3 regions of the Neopoerus faecalis genome follow, and region 3 is predicted to be linked to each of the others. Evidence: predicted binding sites of a transcription regulator. Region 3 holds the regulator's gene; each other region holds the start of a gene.
The links. The regulator LexA, encoded in region 3, represses DNA repair genes until DNA is damaged. The targets are predictions, from matches to a motif close to CNAACANNTGTTNG.
Positions count from the first base shown of each region.

Region 1 (3,280 bases), on a different contig from region 3:
GCTTCTTCCTCCTGCAGCCGCTGCTCCTGCACTTCAACGTTGTCAAACAGATTGAACTGCACCGGGGCTTCCGGCTCCTGCTGTGCCGTATCTTCGCCCACCAACCGATTGGCGGTGATGGTAAGTCTCCGAATAGACAGCTTCGAATTGACCTTTGCGTCATAAACGCCAAGAACGGCGTCCGTGATGCTCCGGGCCGAAGATGTCTTTCTCGGCAGGTTTGCTGTTCCGTGGGTGTGCTTGGGGATCTTTCTGCCATAGCGGTCTGTCACGATCTCGCCGTGGTAACTGCCGCCTGCTGTGTTTTCAATGTCATACCCCACCGTCAGAGTCAACTGATCCGTTACCAGTTTCTTTTCCAACAGATCCAGCGCGACGGCTTCCGCCATCTCACGTACAACCAACCGTGCTTTCTCAAAGGAATAGGGGCACTGCAAAACCTGCCCGGAGCAGATGCTGTTCGTTTCCGGCCGGTATGCCTTGATATCCTGCATCCGGCACGGCTCCCAGCCCCATGCGTGGTCGATGAGGAGCTCAGCGTTGATGCCGAACATCCGATAGAGCAGTTCTTCATTGTAGTATTCGTTCGGCTTGCCGATGGAGCATCTTGCAACATCGCCCATGGTGTAGATGCCGATGGCTTCCAACTTCTTTGCATAACCGCGCCCAACGCGCCAGAAATCTGTCAGCGGGCGGTGCGCCCAAAGCTGCTCACGGTAGCTCATTTCGTCAAGCTCCGCAATGCGGACGCCATCTTTGTCTGGCTGGACGTGCTTCGCCATAATGTCCATAGCGACCTTGCAGAGATAGAGGTTGCTGCCGATGCCCGCCGTGGCCGTGATGCCTGTGGTGTGCAGGACGTCCGAGATCATAACCTTTGCCAACTCACGGGCGGTCATGTGGTAAGTTTGCAGATAGTTCGTCACATCCATCATCACCTCGTCGATGGAATAGACATGGATGTCCTCCGGGGCGATGTATTTCAGGTATACGTTGTAGACCTGAGTGCTGACCTGGATGTATTTTGCCATCCGAGGAGGGGCAATGAGATAATCTACCTCTCTGGATGGGTCAGCCGCCAGTTCATTGGCGTTGAAGCTCTTTTCGGAAAGGCAGCCAGCTTTGCGCCGCCGTTCCGCGTTGACTTGCTTGACACGCTCCACCACTTCAAAAAGCCTCGCTCTGCCGGAGATGCCGTATGCCTTCAGGGAGGGAGTCACGGCAAGGCAGATGGTTTTCTCTGTCCGGCTGGCGTCAGCCACCACCAGATTGGTGGTCAGAGGGTCGAGCCCACGCTCCATGCATTCTACGGAGGCGTAGAAAGCTTTCAGGTCAATGGCGATATATGTCCGTCCGCTCTGCTGCATAGCGCGCCTCCTCGTCCTTAGTGTCTATCAGTATATCATGCCACCGTAAATCGAACAAGTGTTTGTGACAAACTTTTGAGAGGAAACTTGTGGAAACAGCCCATTTTCAAAACAAGGGCGCCGTGTTACAATGATGCCTGTTTGCGGAATGGGAGGGAAAACATGTTCTATACAACGGAAGAAGCCGCCATCGTCTGCGGCTTTCTGAACTTATATCTGGATCGGGCCAGCGTTGATGTCTCTGTGCGGAGACGCAACGCGGCATTCCAGCTTGGCGCTGCAACGGAAACGCTGCAGCCAGAGGACTACCGATGGGCGGAGAATGTTCTCTGCTTTCTGAAGCCCTGTTGGTGGCAGTTACATGAAGATCATAGAGCCTTAGAGAATGTGCTTTTGAAAACACACCTTTTAGCTCAGAAATAAAACAGAGGGCCACTCCTGTCTTGGTTGGAAGCATATTGCTATACCCGGATATGGAGCGGCCCTCATTATATTTTTTTAGTTCTTTTGCTCAGTCCTATTCGACACTACTTCCCGGACTGTCGGGCGGTTGAACGAACCGGCGCCTGGCAGCGCCCATCGGGAATCTAACCCCTCAGAGGATCTCTCCGAGCTGCCCCCATTGCTTGCGGCTGTGGCTGGACAGAATGTACCATTATAGGCTGACGGGATCATTGCGAGACGGGCTGCCATGCCCGCTTTTGGCTGAATGAGTTTCGCTCTGCACCTTATTGGCCGTTCATTGACATCGGAGTAATTCCGATGCAGGTGGTCTTCGCGCATTCGCCGCATCGCTGTTCCCCCTCGCCGGGGGACCGTCAACTGACGTTATTCGTCACCGGATATTCAGTTTTCAATGTTCACAAGAAGATTCTTTTCTTCTCGTATGTATACGGGAAAAAACTGGCATCTTAACAACCCTGCTCATCCAAATTATTTTTAATTTTTTTCAGGATGCGCTTTTTCCGCACATGAATGGCCTGCTGAGAGACCCCAAGCATCTGTGCGTATTCCTTTTCGGAGCGGTTTTTGAAGTAAAGCTCGTAGATCAGCTCATAATCCTTCGGCGGGAGCAGATCCAGAATATTACGCAGGGACTGGCGCACCATCTCCTCAATTGCCTGATTTTCAGGGGTGTTGTCATAATCAATAAATTCATGGAACCGCTCGTATCCGTCATTTTCACCGCCGATCAGAGAACTCATCTGCGTTTCGTGCTTGTAAAAGCGTTCCGTGCTGTCTTCAATGTGCCATTTCGTCCGCCTGTAGGTCTGGAAGACTTCTTTTGTGACCTGGACGAGCTCAAATTCGCCGGTCATGGTGTTGTAAATGTTGAGAAAATAATTCTTTTCAGTCATACTCCTGATCTCCTTTGTGATTTTCTGAATTTGGTGAGGTTCAAAAAATCGGGAGATCAGGGGTATTCAGCGATATACGGCTCCCATGCTGAAAGGGGGAGGATATGAAAAAAGCGCATTGCAAACTCCTTTTCCGGAGCTGCATGCGCAAAAAAAGAGCCGCTTGATTTGTCTGACCATTGGCCGCGTTGACAGAACTATGTTCCTAAAAGGAACGATAGTTACAAATCAAGCGGCACATGGGATGGTCACGCATCAAGCGGCTCCGAGGCTCATACTTGGTATTTAATTGTTGGGGACAGATCGATTATTTGCGGTTATGCGATGCGGAATACAACAGGCGGGAAGAAAACCGCCTCTCCGCATTGCGGGCACTTCAGGTATGTCGCGCCGTGGGCCCCTTTGCAGAGCGTTTCAAGCCGCAGCTTACAATACGGGCAAAGCCGTGCCATGGTGATATGGGTGGAGTACTGCTGCTCAAGCTCCCGCTGCTCGGCTTGGATGCAGGCATACCGCTGCGGGTCAAGCGCTTTGGAATTGATTTTTGCCATAATA
Region 1 is NZ_JARFXX010000002.1:333,943-337,222, forward strand. It holds gene PY311_RS04095 (Y-family DNA polymerase) at 1-1,367, opposite strand, end outside; gene PY311_RS04100 (hypothetical protein) at 1,530-1,790, shown strand; gene PY311_RS04105 (sigma-70 family RNA polymerase sigma factor) at 2,279-2,725, opposite strand; gene PY311_RS04110 (hypothetical protein) at 3,043-3,276, opposite strand.
Region 1: a site for LexA is predicted at 1,419-1,432, ahead of PY311_RS04095 (Y-family DNA polymerase). Genes of this name have one in related genera too.

Region 2 (3,280 bases), on a different contig from region 3:
TGGCGTTTTCGCTTAGCCGAACGGCGCGGGGATACCGTCCTCATACAGTGCCCGCTCCGTCAGGACCCATGGGACAGGGTAATCGTGGGGCTCTACGGGAATTTCCTGCCGCAGCAGTTGTTCCCGGCATAGTAGGACCGTTCCTCCCCGGTACTGAGAGAGAAAGTGGTCATAGTATCCACAGCCGTGTCCAAGACGCTGCCCCAGCACATTGCAGGTGACGCAGGGGAGAATGGCAAAGTCAATGGCATCCACCACTACCAACGGCGCATCGGCTGGCGGCTCCGGGATAGCGTGCGCGCCGGGGAGAAGCTGGTGCAGGTCGGTGATCTGCCGGGGCTCCATAATGCCGGGAGCGGTGCACAGCGGCACACAGAGCGTTTTCCCGGAAGATAAAATATGCTCCAATATGGGTCGGGTGTTGATCTCGTGCGCTGTGCCGATAAAGCAGAACACAGTCTGCGCCTCTTGATACTCCGGCATAGCCAGCAGCCGGTGCGCGATGGCTCGGTCGCTTTTTTCCTTGTAGGACGGGCTCAGCTTTTCCTCCAAGCGGCTAATCACAGAGCGAAGCTGCTGTTTTTCTTCCTGACGGGTCATGGCAGGGGATCTTCCTCCTTTTCAGGCTGAACAGCGCCGAAGACAATGGCGCTGCCGCCGTATTTTTTTCGGATGGCATCCATGGCGGACTCCAGCTTTTCCTGTCGGGCGCTCCGCTGCCCGGCGCCGGGGTCAAACAAATCTGCCTGCTCAAAGGTATCCGCCTCCGGGGAAAGGTGAATGGCCGTGACGGTCAGCGCTCGGATGGGATTGGGCGGCGTCCAGAGCGTGTCCGTCAGCGCCATGGCGGTATTGGTCAGGTCCCGGATAAGATGCGTGGGAGCAGAAAGTTGCTTTTGCCGGGAGCGGTCATGAAATTCCGGGTCCCGGACCGTCACATGGACGCCGCCGGCATACAGCCCCTCCCGCCGCAGCCGTGTGGCCACGGAATCCGCCAAAAGGGAAATGCCCGCCCGGACCTGTGCCCGCGTGGTAAGATTTTCCGGGAAGGTGAGCCCATTGCCAACGGATTTTACAGGCTCCGCCGCGAGCCTTGGGCGCACCGGGGCAGTATCGAGACCGTTGGCGTAATCGGAGAGCTGCGTTCCCAGCTTTCCCATCAGCAGTTCCAGTGTATCCCGGTCATAGGCGGCTAACTGGCCGATGGTCCGGACGCCATATTTTCCCAGCAGCTTTTGCGCGGCGCCGCCGACATACAAAAGGTCTCCCACCGGCAGGGGCCATACAATATCCCTCCAGTTTTCCCGGGAGATGACGGTGGTGGCGTCCGGCTTTTTATAGTCGCTGCCCAATTTGGCAAAGACCTTATTGAAGCTGACGCCCACGGACAGTGTTAGTCCAAGCTCCCGCTTTACCCGCTGCCGGATGGTGTCTGCCAGCGCTTTGGCGTCACCGCCGAACAGATGCAGCGTGTGGGTCACATCCAGCCAGCTCTCGTCAATGCCGAAGGACTCGGCAAGGTCTGTGTATTCATCATAAATGGCGTTGACCTTTTTGGAATATTCATGGTACAGCCTGCGGTGGGCGGGGAGGAGCACCAGATTGGGACATTTCTTTTTCGCCTGCCAAATGGTCTCAGCGGTTTTGACACCGCACCGCTTGGCCGGTTCGTTTTTGGCTAAAATGATACCGTGGCGGGAGGCGGGGTCGCCGCATACCGCCGTAGGCACCTCCCGCAGGTCCGGGCGGGAGAGCAGCTCCACCGAGGCGTAAAAGCAGTTCAGGTCGCAATGGAAAATCACGCGCTCCATGAATATCCCTCCTCCCGAATTTGTAAATCCAGTATAGCACATCTGTTCGGATTTGAAAAGAGAAAAAGGAACAGCGGGTTATCGCTGTTCCTTTGAGGTTGCCGATAAGATGATGAACTTCCCCAAACGGTAAGGAAGCGTGTGTGCGGGAAACCCAAGAAGGGTGTCCCGCACTATTTAAATCAGTAAATTTGAGAGCTTTGAAAAAGCTCTCAAATTTATTCAGCGGGGCGAAAAGAATTTTTCGACACGCAAAAAGGAACAGCGGGTTATCGCTGTTCCTTTTATATCTGTGCGAGCAAAACTGTAAGCCGGGTTCTGTATCTGACAGTCATCTATCTCGACGCACCGTTGCCGGTACGCTCAAGCCACCCCGGGAGCGGCCGGGCCGACCGTGGAGCGCGGGGCTCCTGCTCCCATACCGGTGTTGCTCCGAATAGAGTTTACAGCGATGGATACTTTCACGCACCATCGGGTGAGCTCTTACCTCGCCTTTCCACCCTTACCGCCAAGGCGCAGCCTTGGCGGCGGTATATCTCTGTTGCACTTTTCCTGAAGTCGCCTTCGGCGGGCGTTACCCGTTATCCTTGCCCTGTGGAGCCCGGACTTTCCTCACGGAAGGGCCTTTCGCCCCTTCCGCGCGACTGTCTGTTTTCCTCGCGGGTCTATTGTACGCAAAACAGCGGGAAAAGTCAATGGGAAGTCGATCAATAGGAGAGAATCAGTCCCTTGTCCATGGCGTAGAAGCTGGTGAGACCCCGGCAGGGCAGGACCTCCACAGCCTTTACCGGCAGACGGTCCAGGATCGCGTTCCGCAGCCGCTCGGCGCCCTCGGAGTTCTGGCAGTGGGTGATGATCACATGGCTGTCGGCGCAGTTCTTGGCGTCGGCCATCAACTGGGTGATGGCCTTGGCGGTGTGGGCCTCGCCGCGGGCCTTCTTGGCCACGCGAATCGTGCCCTCGGCCGTGGCCTCCGCGACGATGCGGATGCCCAGCGTCTGGAGCAGGGTGCCGGCCAGAGGCGGCATCCGTCCATTATTTACCAGATTATCAAAATGCTCCAGCGTGAAGCAGAGACGGATATTCTTCTGGCAGGATTGAAGCTCTGTGCACAATTCCTCAAAGGGCAGCCCCCGTTCCGCCAGCTCGGCGGCCTTGCGCAGCAGCAGGATCATAGCGCCGGAGGTGGCACGGGAATCCAGCACAAAGATCTTTTTTTCCGGGTGCTCCGCCAGAACCAGATCTCTTGCAGCCATGGCGGCGTTATAGGAGCCGGAAAGCTGAGAGGAGATGGTCACGCAGATCGTTTCCTCGCCCTGCTCGAAGGCCTCGGCATAGGCGGCGGGGGAGGGACAGGCGGAAGAGGAACGGTGATGGGCCAGCTTGCTCAGCAATGCCGGAATATCCAGCTCCGGCGTATCCAGATAGTCCTGACCGCCGACGTGCAGGCACATGGGCGCTACCGTCAG
Region 2 is NZ_JARFXX010000003.1:185,292-188,571, reverse strand. It holds gene PY311_RS05185 (5-formyltetrahydrofolate cyclo-ligase) at 13-600, opposite strand; gene PY311_RS05180 (DNA polymerase Y family protein) at 597-1,811, opposite strand; RNA gene rnpB (RNase P RNA component class A) at 2,103-2,471, opposite strand; gene PY311_RS05170 (DegV family protein) at 2,519-3,280, opposite strand, start outside.
Region 2: a site for LexA is predicted at 1,847-1,860, ahead of PY311_RS05180 (DNA polymerase Y family protein). Genes of this name have one in related genera too.

Region 3 (3,280 bases):
TAAAAGAATAAAAGGCAGGCACCGATTTCGCATCGGTGCCTGCCTTTTTGCGGCTGGTTATGCTAACAGCAAATGTACTCGTGTGGCTTTGATTTCTCACAAATCCTTGCAACCGGCATGAGGGTATTATGTTATGCTTTTATCCATAAGAGTTGATTTTGTGGGACATAGCAAAATGAAACGAAGCTTGTATAGGGTCATATCGGGACTTGCTCTGATATGCGCGTTATTTGCCGTTTTTCTTTATTCCCGTCATGATATAGGCATAGCGGCTGCCAAACTGGAGACGGATATCCGCGGCTCATCAAAAATACAGGCCGATTGGACTGTTGACGGAAGTGTTTCCAACACAATGGCGGCCTATATTGCGTATCCGCAGGAGCGGACGGACCATTCGTTTGAATCGTCCCGGACTTTCCTTTGGCTATTTCTTTTGCGACGGGGGAAACCTTTCGAGTGTAGATAAGGAAATTCTGGCGTGCACAGTGGAGGGATACAAGGAGCAGGCGTTTATTTCCATGAACCGGCAACAGGCGGCACGGGCAGAAATTGATGACGGAAACGAAGTTCAAGTGCTGGATATTGACAGCAGGAAGCCCTTTGCAATCGTTCTGCCCGTCAATGCAGGAAGCATTACCTTTTATGATATAAACGGAAATACGCTGCTGTACCAGAGAAATCCACTTTGATCAACGGTTTATCAAAAAATTGAAAATCCGCAGCAAAAAACAGGACAGGCACAGAGATTTTTGTGCCTGTCCTGTTTTTCATGAAAAAAGAAAAAACAACCGCTGCCTGATTTTTCATGGTTTCTCTGCATTTGACAACAGTAATTTTCCCGCGCAGGCATAAACTATGTCTGAATACGGGAAGAAAGAGCGATAGGAATGCAAAAACTGCTGTCAATTTTTATTTATCTGCTGATGCTGATTTTCATAGAGTCTGCCGCCGAGGTGACGGGTGTTCCGGCCTCAGCACCGGCCGAAATTTCGGCAGAGCCGAAGTACGTGGCGCTGACCTTTGATGACGGACCTCGGCGGGATACAACGGCCCGCCTGCTGGATGGCCTGCGGCAGCGGGGGGCCAGCGCGACATTTTTTCTGGTGGGGGAGCGGCTGGCGGGTAATGAGGACCTTGTTCTACGGATGCAGAGAGAGGGGCACCAAATCGGAAATCATACCTACAGCCATATCCGGCTGGATGGCAGCGACGCGGCCGGGCAGCTGGCCGACATCGAGGAGGCTCAGCGGGCCATCTGCGGCATTTTAGGCACGGAAAGCTGCTGGCTGCGCCCACCATATGGCCTTGTGGCGCCGACGGTACAGGCCGGAATCACGGTGCCTATGGTGCACTGGTCCGTAGACCCACGGGACTGGGAAAGCCGCAATACGGACAAGGTGGTACGGGCCGTGCTGGAGGCGGTGCAGCCTGGAGATATCATTCTGCTGCACGATATTTACTCCACCTCTGTAGACGCGGCGCTTCAGATCGTGGACACGCTGGAGGAGCAGGGGTATTGGCTTGTTACGGTGGAGGAGCTGCTGATCCTTGGCGGAATTCAACCGCAGGAAGGAGTGCTGTACCGCTCCGCCGGAAAATGACTCAATACTGCCGCACCACGGCCACAACCTTGCCGAGAATCTGAGCGTAGGTACCGTCAATCGGGGAGTAGGCGTCATTTTCCGGCAGCAGCCAGACATGGCCGCCCTTGCGGGAAAAGCGCTTGACTGTGGCCTCATCGTCGATCATGGCCACCACGATCTCGCCTTGGTTACAGGTCTGCTGCTGGCGCACTACCACCAGATCGCCGGGCAGAATTCCGGCGTTCAGCATGGATTCTCCCCGGACCCGCAGCGCAAAGTGTGTGTCGCCGAGGCGACCGGTATCAAAGGTCAGGTAATCCTCAATACATTCCTGCGCCAGAATGGGGCTGCCGGCAGCCACATTTCCCACAATGGGGACCTTTCCGGCAGGCGTTTCGTCTATCTCCGGCGCGGCAGGGGCGGGATGCGTCAGGCTGATGGCACGGCCCTTGCCCGCGCCAATCTCAATGACGCCGAGATCCGCCAGCTTTTTCAGATGGAAGTGGACGGTAGACGGGGACTTCAGCCCTACGGCCTCGCCAATCTCCCGGACAGAGGGGGGATAGCCCTGTTCATGGATGCAGGCGGCGATGTAATCGTAAATTTTCTGCTGCATATTGGAGAGCATGAATGTACCTCCTGACCGGCGCTGCCTGACAGGCCGGGAATTTTCTGGCATCAGTATAGCATAATAGAACCGAAAATGCAAACATTTGTTCTATACACTGGCAAAATTTTTGCCAAGAGAAAAGAGTGCGGACATTTTGAAATTTGTACTTGAAATGGTACACGGATTGTGGTATGATTTCATTCTGTAAAATGATTTCCTGTGCCTGTACGCACGAATGAATGTTGGAGGTTTTCCATTATGAAACTTGCTGTTACGATTTTACAGTTGCTTTGCGGTCTGGCGATCATTCTGATCGTGCTGTTCCAGTCCGGCAAGAGCGAGGGCCTGTCCGGCGCCATCGGCGGCGTGGCTGATTCCTTCCTTGCCAAGAACAAGGCTCGGACCATTGATGCTAAGCTGGCCCGCGCGACCAAGTGGTTCGGCGCGGTGTTTCTGGTGCTCACTATGGCGCTGCTGATCATGAACTGATTTTTACTTAAAAAAGAGCGTGCGTAGATTTTCTACGCACGCTCTTTTTTCCATGTAAAACGGTACATAATGTGGCAGCAAAATCAGCGCCGGGATACGGAAATTTCACGGTTTTACATAAGCGACAGTTTTTTCAAAAAAATTTGTCGCTTTTAACGAGAGGCTTTTCCTTGCCTTTCTTTCAAGGCTGCGTTATAATTTTCACATAGTATCAGTGATAAAAGGCTCCGAGAGCGCAACAGGGGAGGTCTCCCGCTGTTGCATTTCTTTGAGTGCTGTTGTTAAAAGTCTGACAATGGTGTTTCACGGGTACGTTCATTCGTATTGCTTACTTCGGGTCAGGGAACCCTTTGGCACCCTCCCGGGGGACTGTAATAACCGAACAAGAAATTGTAGGAGGATCGAATCATGGATTTTCATCTGACAAACGAGCAGCAGATGCTCCGCAAGATGTACCGGGAATTCGCCGAGAACGAGGTCAAGCCTCTGGCTGAGGAGATCGATGAGGAAGAGCGCTTCCCCATGGAGACCGTCGAGAAAATGGCGAAGCTGGGCATGATGGGCATCTACTTCCCCAAGGAGTACGGCGGCGCCGGCG
Region 3 is NZ_JARFXX010000006.1:118,430-121,709, forward strand. It holds gene PY311_RS08685 (hypothetical protein) at 519-689, shown strand; gene PY311_RS08690 (polysaccharide deacetylase family protein) at 888-1,601, shown strand; gene lexA (transcriptional repressor LexA) at 1,603-2,211, opposite strand; gene secG (preprotein translocase subunit SecG) at 2,452-2,682, shown strand; gene PY311_RS08705 (acyl-CoA dehydrogenase) at 3,091-3,280, shown strand, end outside.